Verminephrobacter eiseniae EF01-2: one gene and its partner. The protein of the gene in region 1 interacts with the protein of each later gene in a pairwise test. Links are inferred from orthologs where the notes say so. Each region holds a gene or a part of one and is shown on either strand. Other genes may lie near its edges.

What was found. Proteins that work in one complex are often made in the same cells at the same time.
Region 2: the proteins of uvrB (region 1) and uvrA interact in binary tests that used the Escherichia coli proteins (3 or more experiments, as listed by UniProt). The link is inferred for Verminephrobacter eiseniae EF01-2 from one-to-one orthologs.

Annotation. Positions count from the first base shown.
Region 1 is NC_008786.1:2,680,042-2,685,525, reverse strand. Bases 1-2,927 are described here. They hold uvrB (excinuclease ABC subunit UvrB), read right to left. Parts: upstream 2,573-2,927; coding sequence 428-2,572; downstream 1-427. Other genes in these bases: VEIS_RS11610 (amino acid aminotransferase), read left to right, coding at 2,689-2,927; iscR (Fe-S cluster assembly transcriptional regulator IscR), read right to left, coding at 1-133. In the rest of the region: more of VEIS_RS11610, read left to right, coding at 2,928-3,894; VEIS_RS11605 (IclR family transcriptional regulator), read right to left, coding at 4,012-4,875; VEIS_RS11600 (dihydrodipicolinate synthase family protein), read right to left, coding at 4,913-5,484. UniProt on the Escherichia coli protein: The UvrABC repair system catalyzes the recognition and processing of DNA lesions. A damage recognition complex composed of 2 UvrA and 2 UvrB subunits scans DNA for abnormalities.
Region 2 is NC_008786.1:314,701-323,363, forward strand. Bases 2,648-6,203 are described here. They hold uvrA (excinuclease ABC subunit UvrA), read right to left. Parts: upstream 5,887-6,203; coding sequence 2,848-5,886; downstream 2,648-2,847. Other genes in these bases: VEIS_RS01415 (IS110 family RNA-guided transposase), read left to right, coding at 2,648-2,774; VEIS_RS01425 (LysR family transcriptional regulator), read right to left, coding at 6,029-6,203. Also shown: VEIS_RS01405 (AAA family ATPase), read right to left, coding at 1-315; VEIS_RS01410 (VOC family protein), read right to left, coding at 685-1,593; more of VEIS_RS01415, read left to right, coding at 1,824-2,647; more of VEIS_RS01425, read right to left, coding at 6,204-6,937; VEIS_RS01430 (GMC family oxidoreductase), read right to left, coding at 6,999-8,642. UniProt on the Escherichia coli protein: The UvrABC repair system catalyzes the recognition and processing of DNA lesions. UvrA is an ATPase and a DNA-binding protein. A damage recognition complex composed of 2 UvrA and 2 UvrB subunits scans DNA for abnormalities.

The DNA of each region.
Region 1 (5,484 bases):
GCTGCTCCAGATACGACAGCGAAATTTGCTGGCGCTGGCTGATGGCCGCCAATGTGACAGGCCCTGTGTTCTGGCGCAAGGCCAAGTCAATCATCGCGGTGACCGCAAAACGGCCTTTGGTTGTCAGACGCATCGCAAGCTCCTTGTGCCAAGGCTTGTTCGTTGTAGAAGCCGCCTTCACCGGTCATCGGCAATGACCAACGGGTCAGCGAGGGCGCCGTCTCGACCCCCTGCCCTGCTCCGCACGGCCTGCTGGGCGCCTGGTGCGGAACCCTTCATCGTTCGGGGCGGTGTTCCTTGGGTGTCGGGCGCCAGTATAGCATCAATCCTTATCAAATTTGTCGGATTAAAAAACCGGTCGGTCGCTATTTGGTCAGTCATGTTTTCCTCGCACCCGGCGGCCGTCGTCCCGACACGCTCGACGGCATTACGGGAGCACCGGATCACTGCCATGCGCGCCAAAGACTTGGCTTTTGAGGCCGGCAAGCTGGTCCCGCATCCTGGCGGCCTGCTCGAATTCCAGATTGCGCGCGTGTTCGAGCATGCGTTTTTCCAGCCGCTTGATCTCGCGCGCCAGGTCTTTCTCGGACATGTCCTGCGTCTTGGCACGCTGCATCGCTTCCTGCTCCAGCCGCTCGGCGACCTTGCCGGCTTTTTCGCTGTAGACGCCATCGATCAGGTCTCTGACCCGCTTGACGATGCTGCGCGGCGTGATGGCGTGGCGCTGGTTGTGCGCCAGTTGCCTGATGCGGCGGCGCTCGGTCTCGCCGATGGCTTTTTTCATGGATTCGGTCATCCGGTCGGCGTACAGGATGGCCCGGCCATTGATGTTGCGCGCTGCGCGGCCTATGGTCTGGACCAGGCTGCGCTCGGCCCGCAAAAAGCCCTCCTTGTCGGCATCGAGGATGGCCACCAGGGACACCTCGGGGATGTCCAGCCCCTCGCGCAGCAGGTTGATCCCCACCAGCACGTCGAACACGCCCAGGCGCAGGTCGCGGATGATCTCCACGCGCTCGACCGTGTCTATGTCGCTGTGCAGGTAGCGCACCTTGACACCGTTGTCCGCCAGGTAGTCGGTCAGTTGCTCGGCCATGCGCTTGGTCAGCGTGGTGATGAGCACGCGCTCATGCCGCTGCGCGTGGATGCGTATTTCCTGCAACACATCGTCGACCTGGTGTGTCGCCGGGCGCACCTGCACCTCGGGGTCGACCAGGCCGGTGGGCCGCACCACCTGATCGACGATCTGGCCGGAGTGGATCCTTTCATAGTCGGCCGGCGTGGCCGAGACGAAGATCACCTGGCGCATGCGCTGCTCGAACTCCTCGAACTTCAGCGGCCGGTTGTCCAGCGCCGACGGCAGGCGAAAGCCATAGTCCACGAGCGTGGTCTTGCGCGAGCGGTCGCCGCTGTACATGGCGTTGAGCTGGCCAATCATCTGATGGCTCTCGTCGAGGAACATCAGTGCGTCCTTGGGCAGGTAATCGGTCAGCGTGCTCGGCGGATCGCCCGGCGCCGCCCCCGACAGGTGGCGCGTGTAGTTCTCTATGCCCTTGCAATGCCCGACTTCGCTGAGCATCTCCAGATCGAACCGCGTGCGCTGCTCCAGGCGCTGGGCCTCCAGCAATTTGCCGAGCGCCTGCAACTGCTGCAAGCGCTCGGCAAGCTCCGCCTTGATGCTCTCGATCGCAGCCAGCACCTTGTCGCGCGGCGTCACATAGTGGCTGCTGGGGTAGACCGTAAAGCGCAGGATCTTCTGCTTGACGCGCCCGGTGAGCGGGTCGAACAGTTGCAGGCTGGCCACTTCGTCATCGAACAGCTCGATGCGCAGCGCCAGTTCGGAATGCTCGGCAGGAAAGACATCGATGGTCTCGCCCCGCACGCGGAACTTGCCGCGCGAGAAATCCGCATCGTTGCGCTGGTATTGCATGCGGATCAGTTGCGCGATCACATCGCGCTGGCCCAGTTTGTCGCCCCCGCGCAAGATCATCACCATGCGGTGGTAGCTCTCGGGCTCGCCAATGCCATAGATCGCCGACACAGTGGCCACGATCACCACATCGCGCCGCTCCATCAGGCTCTTGGTGCAGCTCAAACGCATCTGCTCGATATGCTCGTTGATCGCGCTGTCCTTTTCGATGAACAGGTCGCGCTGCGGCACATAGGCCTCGGGCTGGTAGTAGTCGTAGTAGCTGACGAAATATTCGACCGCGTTCTTCGGAAAGAACTCGCGAAACTCGCTGTAGAGCTGCGCGGCCAGCGTCTTGTTGGGCGCAAACACGATGGCCGGGCGCCCCATGCGGGCAATGACGTTGGCCATGGTGAAAGTCTTGCCCGAGCCGGTCACACCCAACAGCGTCTGAAACACCTCGCCGTCGTTCAGCCCCTCGACCAGTTTGGCGATGGCCTCGGGCTGATCGCCCGCAGGCAGATACGGTTGGAACAACGCAAAGGGAGAATCGGGGAATCGGACGAATCGGCCCTCCTGGCCCTCCTGGGCGCCTTGGGCGCCATGACCATCCTGGCCGTCTTGCCTGTCGAGTTTTTCCGTGATGACTTCTGTGATATCCGGCATGGGGCGGTCAACCATCGTGATGAATCGTGCGGGGCGGGCCGTTAAAATCGGCACCACCCGGCACAGTACACCACGGCCGGATTCCGCGCTACAAAGACCCACCGTGAAGGATTTTCATGTCCGTGTTCAGCACCGTCGAAATGGCCCCGCGCGACCCGATCCTGGGCCAGAGCGAGCAATTCAACCTCGACACCCGCCCCGTCAAGGCCAATCTGGGGGTTGGCGTTTATTTCGACGACGCCGGCCGGCTGCCGCTGCTGGCCTGCGTGCAGGCGGCTGAAAAGGCCATGTTGTCCGCCCCCAGCACACGCGGCTATCTGCCGATAGACGGCATCGCGGCCTACGACAACGCCGTCAAGGCCCTGGTGTTCGGCGCCGACAGCGAACCCGTGCAATCCGCCCGCGTGGCCACGGTGCAGGCCATCGGCGGCACCGGCGGTCTGAAGATCGGCGCCGACTTCCTGAAAAAACTCAGCCCCGACGCCAAGGTGCTGATCTCCGACCCAAGCTGGGAAAACCACCGCGCGCTGTTCAGCGGCGCCGGCTTCACGGTCGACAGCTACGCCTACTACGACGCCGAAAAGCGCGACCTGAACTTTGACGCCATGCTGGCCAGCCTGAACGCCGCCGCTGCCGGCAGCATCGTCGTGCTGCACGCCTGCTGCCACAACCCCACCGGCTACGACATCAGCCCCGGGCAGTGGGACCAGGTCATCGCCGTGATCGAGGCCCGTGGCCTCACGCCCTTTCTCGACATGGCCTACCAGGGCTTCGGCCACGGCATCGCCGAAGACGGCGCCGTGATCGGCAAATTCGTCGCGGCGGGCCTGAACCTGCTGGTCTCGACCTCGTTCTCCAAGAGCTTCAGCCTGTACGGCGAGCGCGTGGGCGGCCTGTCGGTGCTGTGCACTGACAAAGAGCAGGCCAGCCGGGTGCTGAGCCAGCTCAAGGTCGTGATCCGCACCAACTACTCCAACCCGCCGACCCACGGCGCCGCCGTGGTCGCAGCCGTGCTGAACGACCCCGAACTGCGCGCCCTGTGGGAACGGGAACTGGCACAAATGCGCCTGCGCATCAAAGCCATGCGCCAGCAACTGGTGGCGGGCCTGAAGGCCGCCGGCGTGCGGCAGGACATGGACTTCATCAACCGGCAAATCGGCATGTTCAGCTACTCGGGCCTGAGCCGCGCGCAGATGCTGCGCCTGCGCAACGAGTTCGGCGTGTACGGCACCGACACCGGCCGCATGTGCGTGGCTGCGCTCAACCCGCAAAACCTGGCCCATGTCTGCCAGGCCATTGCGCAGGTGCTCGAAGGCGGTTGAAACCCCATTCCATTTCTGCATCGTTCGCGAACGCGAAGGCCGAGCGCAGGCAGTACCGATGCGCGGCAAGCGGCGCCGGCAAAGCGCGCGGGTGATTCAGCCATGGAATCATCTGCCTCATCGCGATTTGGAGATCGAGGTCGCCGCGAGTAGGACATGGGCCACCAACTGGTCCTGCGCTTTCTCCACCGTCCAGCGCGTGGTCGGAACCGACACATTGATGGCCCCCACCGGCAACCCCTGGTCATCGGTGATCGCAGCCGCCACCGCTATGTCGCCGGCCATGGTCTGGTTCATGGCCAATGAGTAGCCCTTGTGCGCCGCCTCCTGCACCAGGGACAAAAGGACTTGCGGATCGGTTTCGGTGTCTGCGGTGACCGGACGCAGTGGCGTGGCGGCAATCACCGCACGCCGCTGCGCATCGTCGAGTTTCGACAAGATCGCCCGGCCCGATGCCGTAAAGACCGCAGGCAGCCGGTAACCCACGGCGAAATCGATGTTGACCAGATGCCGGCCCGGAAAGCGCGCCAGGAAGACCACCTCGTGCCCGTCCAACTCGTGCAAGTTGGCCGTTTCACCGAGACTGCGGCTGATGTCCAACAAATACGGGGACGCCCTCTCGATCAAGTCGCTGGAGCGCAAATAGTGGTAGGACAGACGCAAGACCTTCGAGCTCAGGCCGTACCGCAGTGAATCCGGGATGCGCCGCAGGTAGCCGAGCTTTTCCAGCGTGTAGACGAGTCGCTGCGTTGCGCTGCGGTCGAGTTCGGCATTGCGCGCTATTTCGGCCATCGACATATGGCGGTGCTGGCCATTGAACGCCTCCAACACCTGAAAGGCCTTTTCGGTCGAGCCGACGAACAGTGATGAGCGTGCTTGCGGTTTGGCCGGGGGCTTGGCGGATGGGGGGTTTTCTGCGCTCGATTTCGTTGCCACGATGTTCCTCAAGATGCCTCCGGACAGAGCGGCGAAATTATCCATGGCCCAAGCCCTCGGCCACGGCACGCCGCAGGCGTTTTCAGCCACCTGCCAGCGCTTCGGCCGCCAGGCAGCGCGCCATCTCGCAACGCAGCCGCGCCTGCAACCCGGCGGCCGGGGCCACCAGGGGGGCGAGCAGCAGCGGCGCATCGACACCGATCAGGTCCAGCACCGACTTCATCGGGCCCGGGTTGGTTTCGGCAAAAACCAGCTCCAGCAGCGGGATCAGGCGCCGGTGCAGTTCCAGGGCCTGGGCGATCCGGCCTGCGGCCGCCAGGTCATGGATGGCGCGCCAAGTGCGCGGCAGCATCGTGGCCGTGACGACGATACCGCCCCGGGCGCCGGCCGCCATCTGCAACGGCAGCAGCGAATCCTCGCCACCGAGCACCGCGAAGCGGTCCGACACGCCGGCCATGAGCCGCAGGAAATGGTACATGTCGGTGTTGCAGGCTTTCATGCCGATGATCCGCTCATGGCGCGAGAGTTCGTGCAGAACTTCCGGCGCAATGGCGATGCGGGTGCGGTAGGGAATCTCGTAGATCAGGATCGGCACCGGCGCAGCGTCGGCATAGCGCAGAAAATAGTCCCGGATGCCGGCCTGGGTGGGGCTGG
Region 2 (8,663 bases), 2.4 Mb from region 1 along the record:
GGTGATGACCAGCGCAATGTCCTTGGTCCCCTTGCGCACCTGTGTGTCGTGCCAGAAAAAGCGCGTCCGTTGCACCGGTACGGCCACTATATTGAGCCGGTTCAGCGAGGTGGCTGTGCGTTGCTTGGCGGAAGAATCCCGGCGCGCGTCATACCAGGTTTTGACGCCCTGCGACCACAAAGCCAGCGCCTGAATGGCACTGGTTTTGCCGCAGTTGTTGGGCCCGATCAGCACGGCAGGGTGGTTTAGTTCGATGCGCTGGCGTTTGCCGAAGCGTTTGAAATTTTCAATGTCGAGATAGTGCAAAAGGCGCATGGTCAGGCTGCTTCCTTCAGAAGATTGGTTTCCTGGCACACAGACCCGAAAGCAATGAAACAGGAATGAATTCTTGCCATCAGCAATTTCGGCCCATTTTATGCCCGCCGACCACCAAGCCAGCGCTGATGTATCGACGATTTGAATTCCGGATCGCCGATTTGCGCTGCCCGCAGGCTTGAACCGCCCGGAACCCGACTGCCTGCGCCAGGGTGCCGTATGCCCCAAGAGCCTTCGGCGCCGGAACCCGGATTGCAAATGTCCGCGCGTTGGTCTCACAAGCCGCAAACCGGCGGCCTGGGTCCTCGGGCCTGGGCCATCCACATGGCTTGGTGCGTGGTCATTTGCTGCACAAAGGCTGCGCGCGAATCACCGTAGACCAGCAATGGCGTTGGCATGATGGCCCGTTTCAATCGCGGGACCGGGGGTAAAGACGATGATCAGGCCGTGGCTGACGGGCGCGTCTACGGCGAGCGATCCGTCGGGCTGCGCCGTGTAGGCGATGCCGGTCTGATCGAAAAACTGCTGCGTCGGGCCAATGGCCGTCACGCGAAAATGCAGTGCGGCGAAACAGGGCAGGCGACGCGCTGGCGCCCGCGCGCACGGATAGGTCGCGGCAAGAGCGGACGGCGCCAGTATCCGGATGGGCGTATTCGTATTTCCGGTGGCCATCAGGCATGTCGGGAGGTTGGCGCAGCGCTGTCCGGCCAGGTCAAAAAATCGTTCGTAGGCGCCGCACACTGCGGCAAACCGTGCTTGGTCGGAGGCGATGCTGATCGACTGAAGTCCGATGGCCCCGTTGGCATGGCGCAGGTATTGCGGACGCCAGACGACATCGCGCGTGAAGTGCTGGCAAACGAAAAGGCGCCCGCCTGGCGTTTCGGCGACGTCGACCTGCGCGATGCGGAAAGCCGCATCGCGCACACCTTCCGGCAAGACGACCGGGCGCGAGAAATCGACCGGCGCCTCGCAACCGATTCCGGCCTCGTTCATTTCGGCGTGAAAGGCGGCCGCGTCGTCGGTTTTCAGTGCCACCGCCGCCAGACCGTCGCCCTGGCGCAGGAAGTCGCTGTAATAGCGGGTTGCGGGGTGATCGACCGGGACCGCCAGAAGCTCGAAATAGTCGTCGGGGAACATCGCGCAATGATTCTCCGAGCCCTTCGTATGGCGGCCGCGTGGCGTCAGTGTGAAACCGAGGTGTTCGAAATCGGCCTGGGCGCGGTCGAGGTCAGCGACGGCGATGACAGCGTGATCGACGCCCTGCAGGTGCTTTCTCATGGTCTGTCTCCTTATATCTTTCAGATCATTCAAACTTCAGTGGTCAAGGCGTGGTTGCCAGCCTTGATTGCTGAACTGGTTGACTCACCACCGTGCAGCCTGTGTCTCCTGCGAGCCCGAGCTCGAATTTCAGCCCAGGGCGCACGGTGGTGGTCTGTTTGTTCTGCCGCATCCCGAATGGTTGACCGAACACATTTCGTATTCATAAGGCTGGGAGCCACAGGACTTGTATGAGTGAACCCGTTTATGTAGGTATCGACGTGGCCAAGCGCACCTTCGAGGTGGCCACCACTGGTCAAGCACAGACCTTCAGTCTTGGCAACGATGAGGCCGGGCATGCCCAGTTGTGCCAACTGCTGGCGCCGCTGTCGCCGCGCCTGGTGCTGCTGGAGGCCACTGGCGGCTACGAGCAGGACCTGGCGCTTGCCTTGTCCGCGGCAGGCTTGCGTGTGTCGGTGATCAATCCGCGCCAAGCACGCGACTTTGCCCGCTGCATGGGCAAACTGGCCAAGACCGATCGCATCGATGCGCAGGCGCTGCGCGGCTTTGCAGCCTTGCTGGACGCCCAGGGTCACGAGCCGCGCATGCTGGCCGACGAGCAGCAGCGCGAGTTGACCGCCCTGGTGGTGCGCCGCCGCCAACTCGTGGCCATGCTGGTGGCCGAACGCCAGCGACTGGCCCTGGCACATCCCAAGGCCAAGCCCAGCATCCTGCGGATCATGGCTACCATTGCCGAGCAACTCAACGACCTGGACGGGCAGCTCAAGGAGCATGTCCTGGCACACCACGCCGATCTGGCGGCCTTGCTGACCTCGGTCAAGGGCGTGGGTCCCACCACGGCCAGCACGCTGCTGGCGCAACTGCCCGAGTTGGGCCAGCTCAATCGCAAGCAGATCACCTCGCTGGTGGGCTTGGCCCCCATCAATCGGGACTCGGGCACGCTGCGTGGGCAGCGCCACATCTTCGGTGGTCGCGCCGACGTGCGCCGCGTGCTGTTCGTGGCCGCCTTGGTAGGCACGCGCTTCAATCCCGTGCTCAAAGCCTTCTATGCAAGGCTGCTGGCCGCCGGTAAGCCCAAAAAGGTCGCTCTGGTCGCCTGCATGCACAAGTTGTTGGTCATCTTGAACGCCATCGCTCGCACCAAGTCGCCTTGGCGCAACGAACTTGCTGAAGCGGTTTGACTTAGTCATTCAAGATGGTTGCTGGTTTCTTCTGCACTCCGCCTTCGCATTCACGAGCGATTCAGCAATGGAATCAGGGTGCAGCGCGCAGACACTGCGCCAGATGCTGCCCCGTATGGCTGGCCGGGTTGGCCGCCAGGTCCTCGGGCCGGCCCACGCCGACCACGGTGCCGCCTCCGGCGCCGCCTTCGGGGCCCATGTCGATGAGCCAGTCGGCGGTTTTGATCACGTCCAGGTTGTGCTCGATGATGACGATGGTGTTGCCCGCGTCACGCAACTGGTGCAGCACCTTGAGCAGCAGCGCGATGTCGGCAAAGTGCAGGCCGGTGGTAGGCTCGTCGAGGATGTAGAGGGTGCGGCCGGTGTCGCGCTTGCTCAGTTCTTGCGCCAGTTTCACGCGCTGCGCCTCGCCGCCCGACAGCGTGGTGGCAGCCTGGCCCAGGCGGATGTAGGACAGGCCCACATCCAGCAGCGTTTGCAGCTTGCGCGCGATGGCCGGCTGGTCTTTGAAGAAGGCATGCGCGTCTTCCACCGTCAGTTCCAGTATCTGCGCGATGTTCTTGCCCTTCCACAGCACTTGCAGCGTCTCGCGGTTGTAGCGCTGGCCGTTGCAGATGTCGCAAGGCACGTAGACATCGGGCAAGAAATGCATCTCCACTTTCACCACGCCGTCGCCCTGGCAGGCCTCGCAGCGGCCGCCGGCCACGTTGAAGCTGAAGCGCCCGGGGCCGTAGCCGCGTTCCCGGGCGGCGTTGACCTCGGCCATCAGTTCGCGGATCGGCGTGAACAGGCCGGTGTAGGTGGCCGGGTTGCTGCGCGGCGTGCGCCCGATGGGGCTTTGGTCGACGTTGATCACCTTGTCGAAATACTCGATGCCGACGATCTCCTCATGCGGCGCCGGCTCGTCGTGCGCGCGGTAGATCTGGCGTGCCACGGCGGCGTACAGCGTGTCGTTGACCAGCGTGCTCTTGCCCGAGCCTGAGACACCGGTCACGCAGGTGAGCAGGCCGACGGGGAAGTCCACGCTCACCTGCCGCAGGTTGTTGCCGCTGGCGCCGATCACGCGCAGTGCTTGCACCGCGCCCTGGCGGGCATGGTGCCCGGCCATGCGTTCGGCGCGGCGCTGGCCGGCCGCTGTCTCGGGAAAGCGCGGCCGGCCTTTGCCGACCACTGGTGCCGGCGCCAGCGCCAGCGCCGGCCGCCAGGGCGTGCGCCGCCCGGGCACTGCGATCGACAGGCTGCCGGCCAGGTAGCGGCCGGTCAGCGACTCGGCGTGGCGGCATATCGCGTCGTAGCTGCCTTGTGCCACCACCCGGCCACCATGCACGCCGGCGCCCGGGCCCATGTCGATGATCTGGTCTGCGGCGCGCATCATGTCCTGGTCATGCTCGACCACGATCACGCTGTTGCCGATGTCGCGCAGGTGCTGCAGCGTGGCAATCAACCGCGCGTTGTCGCGCTGGTGCAGGCCGATGCTCGGCTCGTCGAGCACATACATCACGCCCGTCAGGCCCGAGCCGATCTGCGAGGCCAGGCGGATGCGCTGGGCCTCGCCACCGGAGAGTGTCTCGGCGCTGCGGTCCAGGCTCAGATAGCCCAGGCCCACATCGTTGAGGAACTGCAGCCGCGTGGCGATCTCGCGCACCACCTTGTCGGCGATTTCGGCCTTGGCGCCGGTCAGGCGCAAGGCTTTGAACCAGGCCTGCGCGTCGCTGAGCGTGGTGTGGCTGATGTCATGAATGGCACGGGCCTGCGCACCCTCGCCGACCTTGACATGGCGCGCCTCGCGGCGCAGGCGCAGGCCGTGGCATTCGGGGCAGGGCTGGGTGCTGCGGTAGCGCGCCAGGTCTTCGCGCACCAGCGTCGAATCGGTCTCGCGGTAGCGCCGCGCCATGTTCGGCAGTATGCCTTCGAAAGCATGCTCTTTGACGATGGTCTCGCCCTTGCCGGGGCCGTTGTCCAGGATGTAGTCGAAAGCGATCTGCTCTTGGCCCGAGCCGTGCAGCACGGCCTGCTGCACCCGGGCCGGCAGTGACTCGAACGGCGCTTGCAGGTCGAAGCCGTAATGCCTGGCCAGGCTTTCGAGCAGCGCAAAGTAGTAAGCGTTGCGCCGGTCCCAGCCCCTGATGGCGCCGCCGGCCAGGCTGAGCGCAGGGAAAGCCACCACCCGCGCCGGGTCGAACTCCTCGCGCTGGCCGATGCCGTCGCAGGCCGGGCAGGCGCCCAGCGGGGAGTTGAAGGAAAACAGGCGCGGCTCCAGTTCGGCCAGCGCGTAGTTGCACAGGGGGCAGGCGAATTGGGCGCTGAACAGATGCTCCCGGCCCGAATCCATCTCCAGCGCCAGCACCCGTCCGTTGCCGTCGGCGCCGCCCACGCGCAGCGCGGCTTCCAGGCTTTCGGCCAGCCGTTGTTGTATTCCGGAGCGCACTTTCAGGCGGTCGATCACCACGTCGATGCTGTGCTTTTCGGTCTTTTTCAGCGCCGGCAGGTCGTCGTATTCGTAAATCTGCCCATCGACGCGCAAGCGGACATAGCCCAGCGCCTGCATCTGTGCCAGCAGTTCGGTGAACTCGCCCTTTTTCTCGCGCGCCAGCGGGGCCAGCACCATCAGCCGCGTGTCCTCGGGCAGGGCCAGCACGGCGTCGACCATTTGGCTGACGGTCTGCGCCGCCAGCGGCAGGCCATGGTCGGGGCAAAACGGCGTCCCGGTGCGGGCATACAGCAGGCGCAGGTAGTCGTGGATCTCGGTGACCGTGCCCACGGTGGAGCGCGGGTTGTGGCTGCTGGCTTTTTGCTCGATGGCGATGGCGGGCGACAGGCCCTCGATCAGATCGACATCCGGCTTGTCCAGCCGCCCCAGGAACTGGCGCGCATAGGCCGACAGGCTTTCCACATAGCGCCGCTGGCCTTCGGCGTACAAGGTGTCGAAAGCCAGGCTGGACTTGCCCGAGCCGGACAGGCCGGTGATCACCACCAACTGGTTGCGCGGGATGTCCAGGTCAATGTTCTTGAGGTTGTGCGTGCGCGCCCCCCGGATGCTGATCTGCTGCTCGCGCAGCGCGTGCCCGAGGTAGGCGCCATCGGCAGGGCGCACGCCATCGGCAGGACGCATATCGTCATCAGGGACGATGAGGGATGAAATCACAGCGAAGGCCCAGGGAGAAAAGCCGGCCATGATAGGCGAGGGCCGCCGGGGCATAGCCTTCAATTGGGCCGGAATCGGGCGGGAATTGGACAGGCCGGGGGCGGGAACTTCAGCCGGGCGCCGGGGGGCTGGCCAGCAGATGCTCCACGAGCACGCGCACCGGGCGGGCAACGGCGTTGAAATCCTTGGCGCCGATGAGCAGTTGCCGGTGCACCCAGTCGCCCTGGATCGCCACTTGCTCCAAGCCCATCGATTGCAGGTATGGCTGCACCGCCGTTGCGGGCAGCACCGCGACGCCGAGTCCGGCCGCGACCATCTGGCACATCGCGTCGAAGCTGCGCACGCGAATGCGCAGCCGCATCCGCCGCCCCAGCGTCTCGGCCACGCCTTGCAGCCGCTGTGCGAGCGAGGTGTCGGCCGACAGGCTGACGAACTCGAACTCCAGCGCCTGCTCGAAATCGATGGCCCTGCGGCCCGCCAGCGGGTGCCGCTTGGGCAGCACCAGCACCAGCCGGTCGTGGCGGTAGTTGAGCGTCTGTATGCCCAGCAGTGGCGTGCGGTCGGCAAAGATGCCGATGTCGGCGCGGCCGTCGAGCACGGCGTGCACGATCTCGCTGCTGTTGCGTTCCTCCAGTTCGATGCGGATGCCGTTGTTCGCCTGGACGAAGCGCGCCAGATCGGGGGGCAGGAACTGCGTGGTCGCCGAGGTGTTGGCCCACAAGCGCACCACGCCGATGATGCCGCGCGCGTAGTCTGAAAGGTCGGCGCCCATTTGCTCAATGTCGCCGAGGATGCGCTGCGCATGCTGCTGCAGCGCCCGGCCGGCGAGCGTCAGTTTCACGCCGCGCGAATGCCGCTCCAGCAGCGGCACACCGACGGCGCTTTCCAGATCGACGATGCGCTTGCTCGCTGCGCCGATCGACATCCGTGCCAGCGATGCTCCCTGGCTGATGCTGCCGGATCGGACGACGACACAAAACAGCGACAGGGAAACCAAGTCGATGCGATACAGGTTCACGGCGGCAAACGGGCGGGTGAAGCCCGGATTGTGTTACCTGTGTGTGTGTTGTCTGTGCCGGTCAGTTCGGGCGCCGCAGAAGGTCCGCAGCATATTCCCCGATCATCATCGTCGCGGCACAGATGTTGGCGCTCGGGATCGTCGGCATCACCGCCGAATCGGCCACGCGCAAGCGCGCCACGCCATGCACGCGCAATTGCGGATCGACGACCGCCATCGGGTTCGAGCGCGGCCCCATGCGCGCGGTGCCGTTGAGGTGGTAGGACGAGACGCCGTAGCGTTTGGCGAAGTCGAGCAGTTCGTCGTCGCTCGTCAGCCAGGGGCCAGGCAGTGTCTCGCTATCGACATAGGGTTTGAGCGCGCCTGTCTGCAACAGCCTGCGCGCCAGGCGAATGCCATCGACCAGCACCAGGCGGTCGTTCTCGTGTTCCAGGTAGTTCGGCTGGATGAGCGGGTCCGCGCGCGCGTCCCTCGACTGGAGCCGCACATGGCCACGGCTTTGCGGCCGGTGCTGCCAGACGCCTGCGGTGATGCCGGGGAATTTGTCGAGCATGCCGACATAGCCCTCGCGGTAGCTGGCCGGGGCGAACACGCCCTGCAGGTCCGGCGCGTGCAGTCCGGCGCGCGAGGTCCAGAAGTAGTGCACCAGCGACGGCGTCAGCGCCATGATGCTCGGGCGCTTGAGCGCCCAGCGCGCGATCTGCAGCGCGAGCGCCGGGCCGGTTGCGTATTCGTTCATCGTCCGGATGCCGCGCACACGCGCCACGAGGCGCACCGAATAGTGGTCGCTCAGGTTCTCGCCGACGCCCGGCAGATGCTGCACCACCGGGATACCGAGCGCCTGCAGGTGTTGCGCATTGCCGATGCCCGACAGTTGCAGCAACTTCGGGGTGTTGATCGCGCCGCAGCAGACGATGACCTCGCGGTTCGCATCGACCCGCCCGGGCGCCCCTGCCTGGCCTTTGACGATGTACTCGACGCCACGCGAGCGCTGCTGCTCGACCAGGATGCGCGTCGCTTGCGCCAGGGTGCGGATGACCAGGTTGGCGCGGCCGCGCACCGGCCGCAAGAAGGCGCTGGCGCTGCTCATGCGCCAGCCGCGGTCGATGGTGCGCTGGAAGTAGCCGACGCCCGCCTGCGTCGCCCCGTTGTAGTCGGCGTTCCTGGGAATGCCCAGACTGACGGCACCTTCGATGAAAGCCTCGCACAGCCGATGAGTCCAGTCGTTGTCGGTCACCGGCAGTTCGCCGCTGCGCCCGCGATAGGCATCGTCCCCGCCGGCGCGGCGCTCGGTGCGCTTGAAATAAGGCAGCACCTCGGCATAGCTCCACCCGGTGTTGCCGAGGCTGGCCCAGTGGTCGTAGTCCGCCGCCAAGCCGCGGTTGTAAACCAGGCCGTTGATCGCGCTGGAGCCGCCGAGCGTGCGCCCCTGCGGCACCGGGATGCGCCGGCCGTTGGTCCATGCCGTAGCTTCAGTCTGAAAAGGCCAGGTGAAGCCCGGGTTGAACAGCATCTTGATGAAGCCGGCCGGAATGTGCAGGAACGGGTGCCAGTCGGGCGGCCCTGCTTCGAGCAGGCAGACCGTGGTCTTGCCGTCGGCGCAAAGCCGGTTGGCCAGGATGGCGCCTGCGGCGCCGGCGCCAACGATGACGTAGTCGAACCGCTCGGCGCCGGGCGGCGGGGTGTCATGGGGCGGCGCAGACATCGGAGCGGAACGGGTATGCGC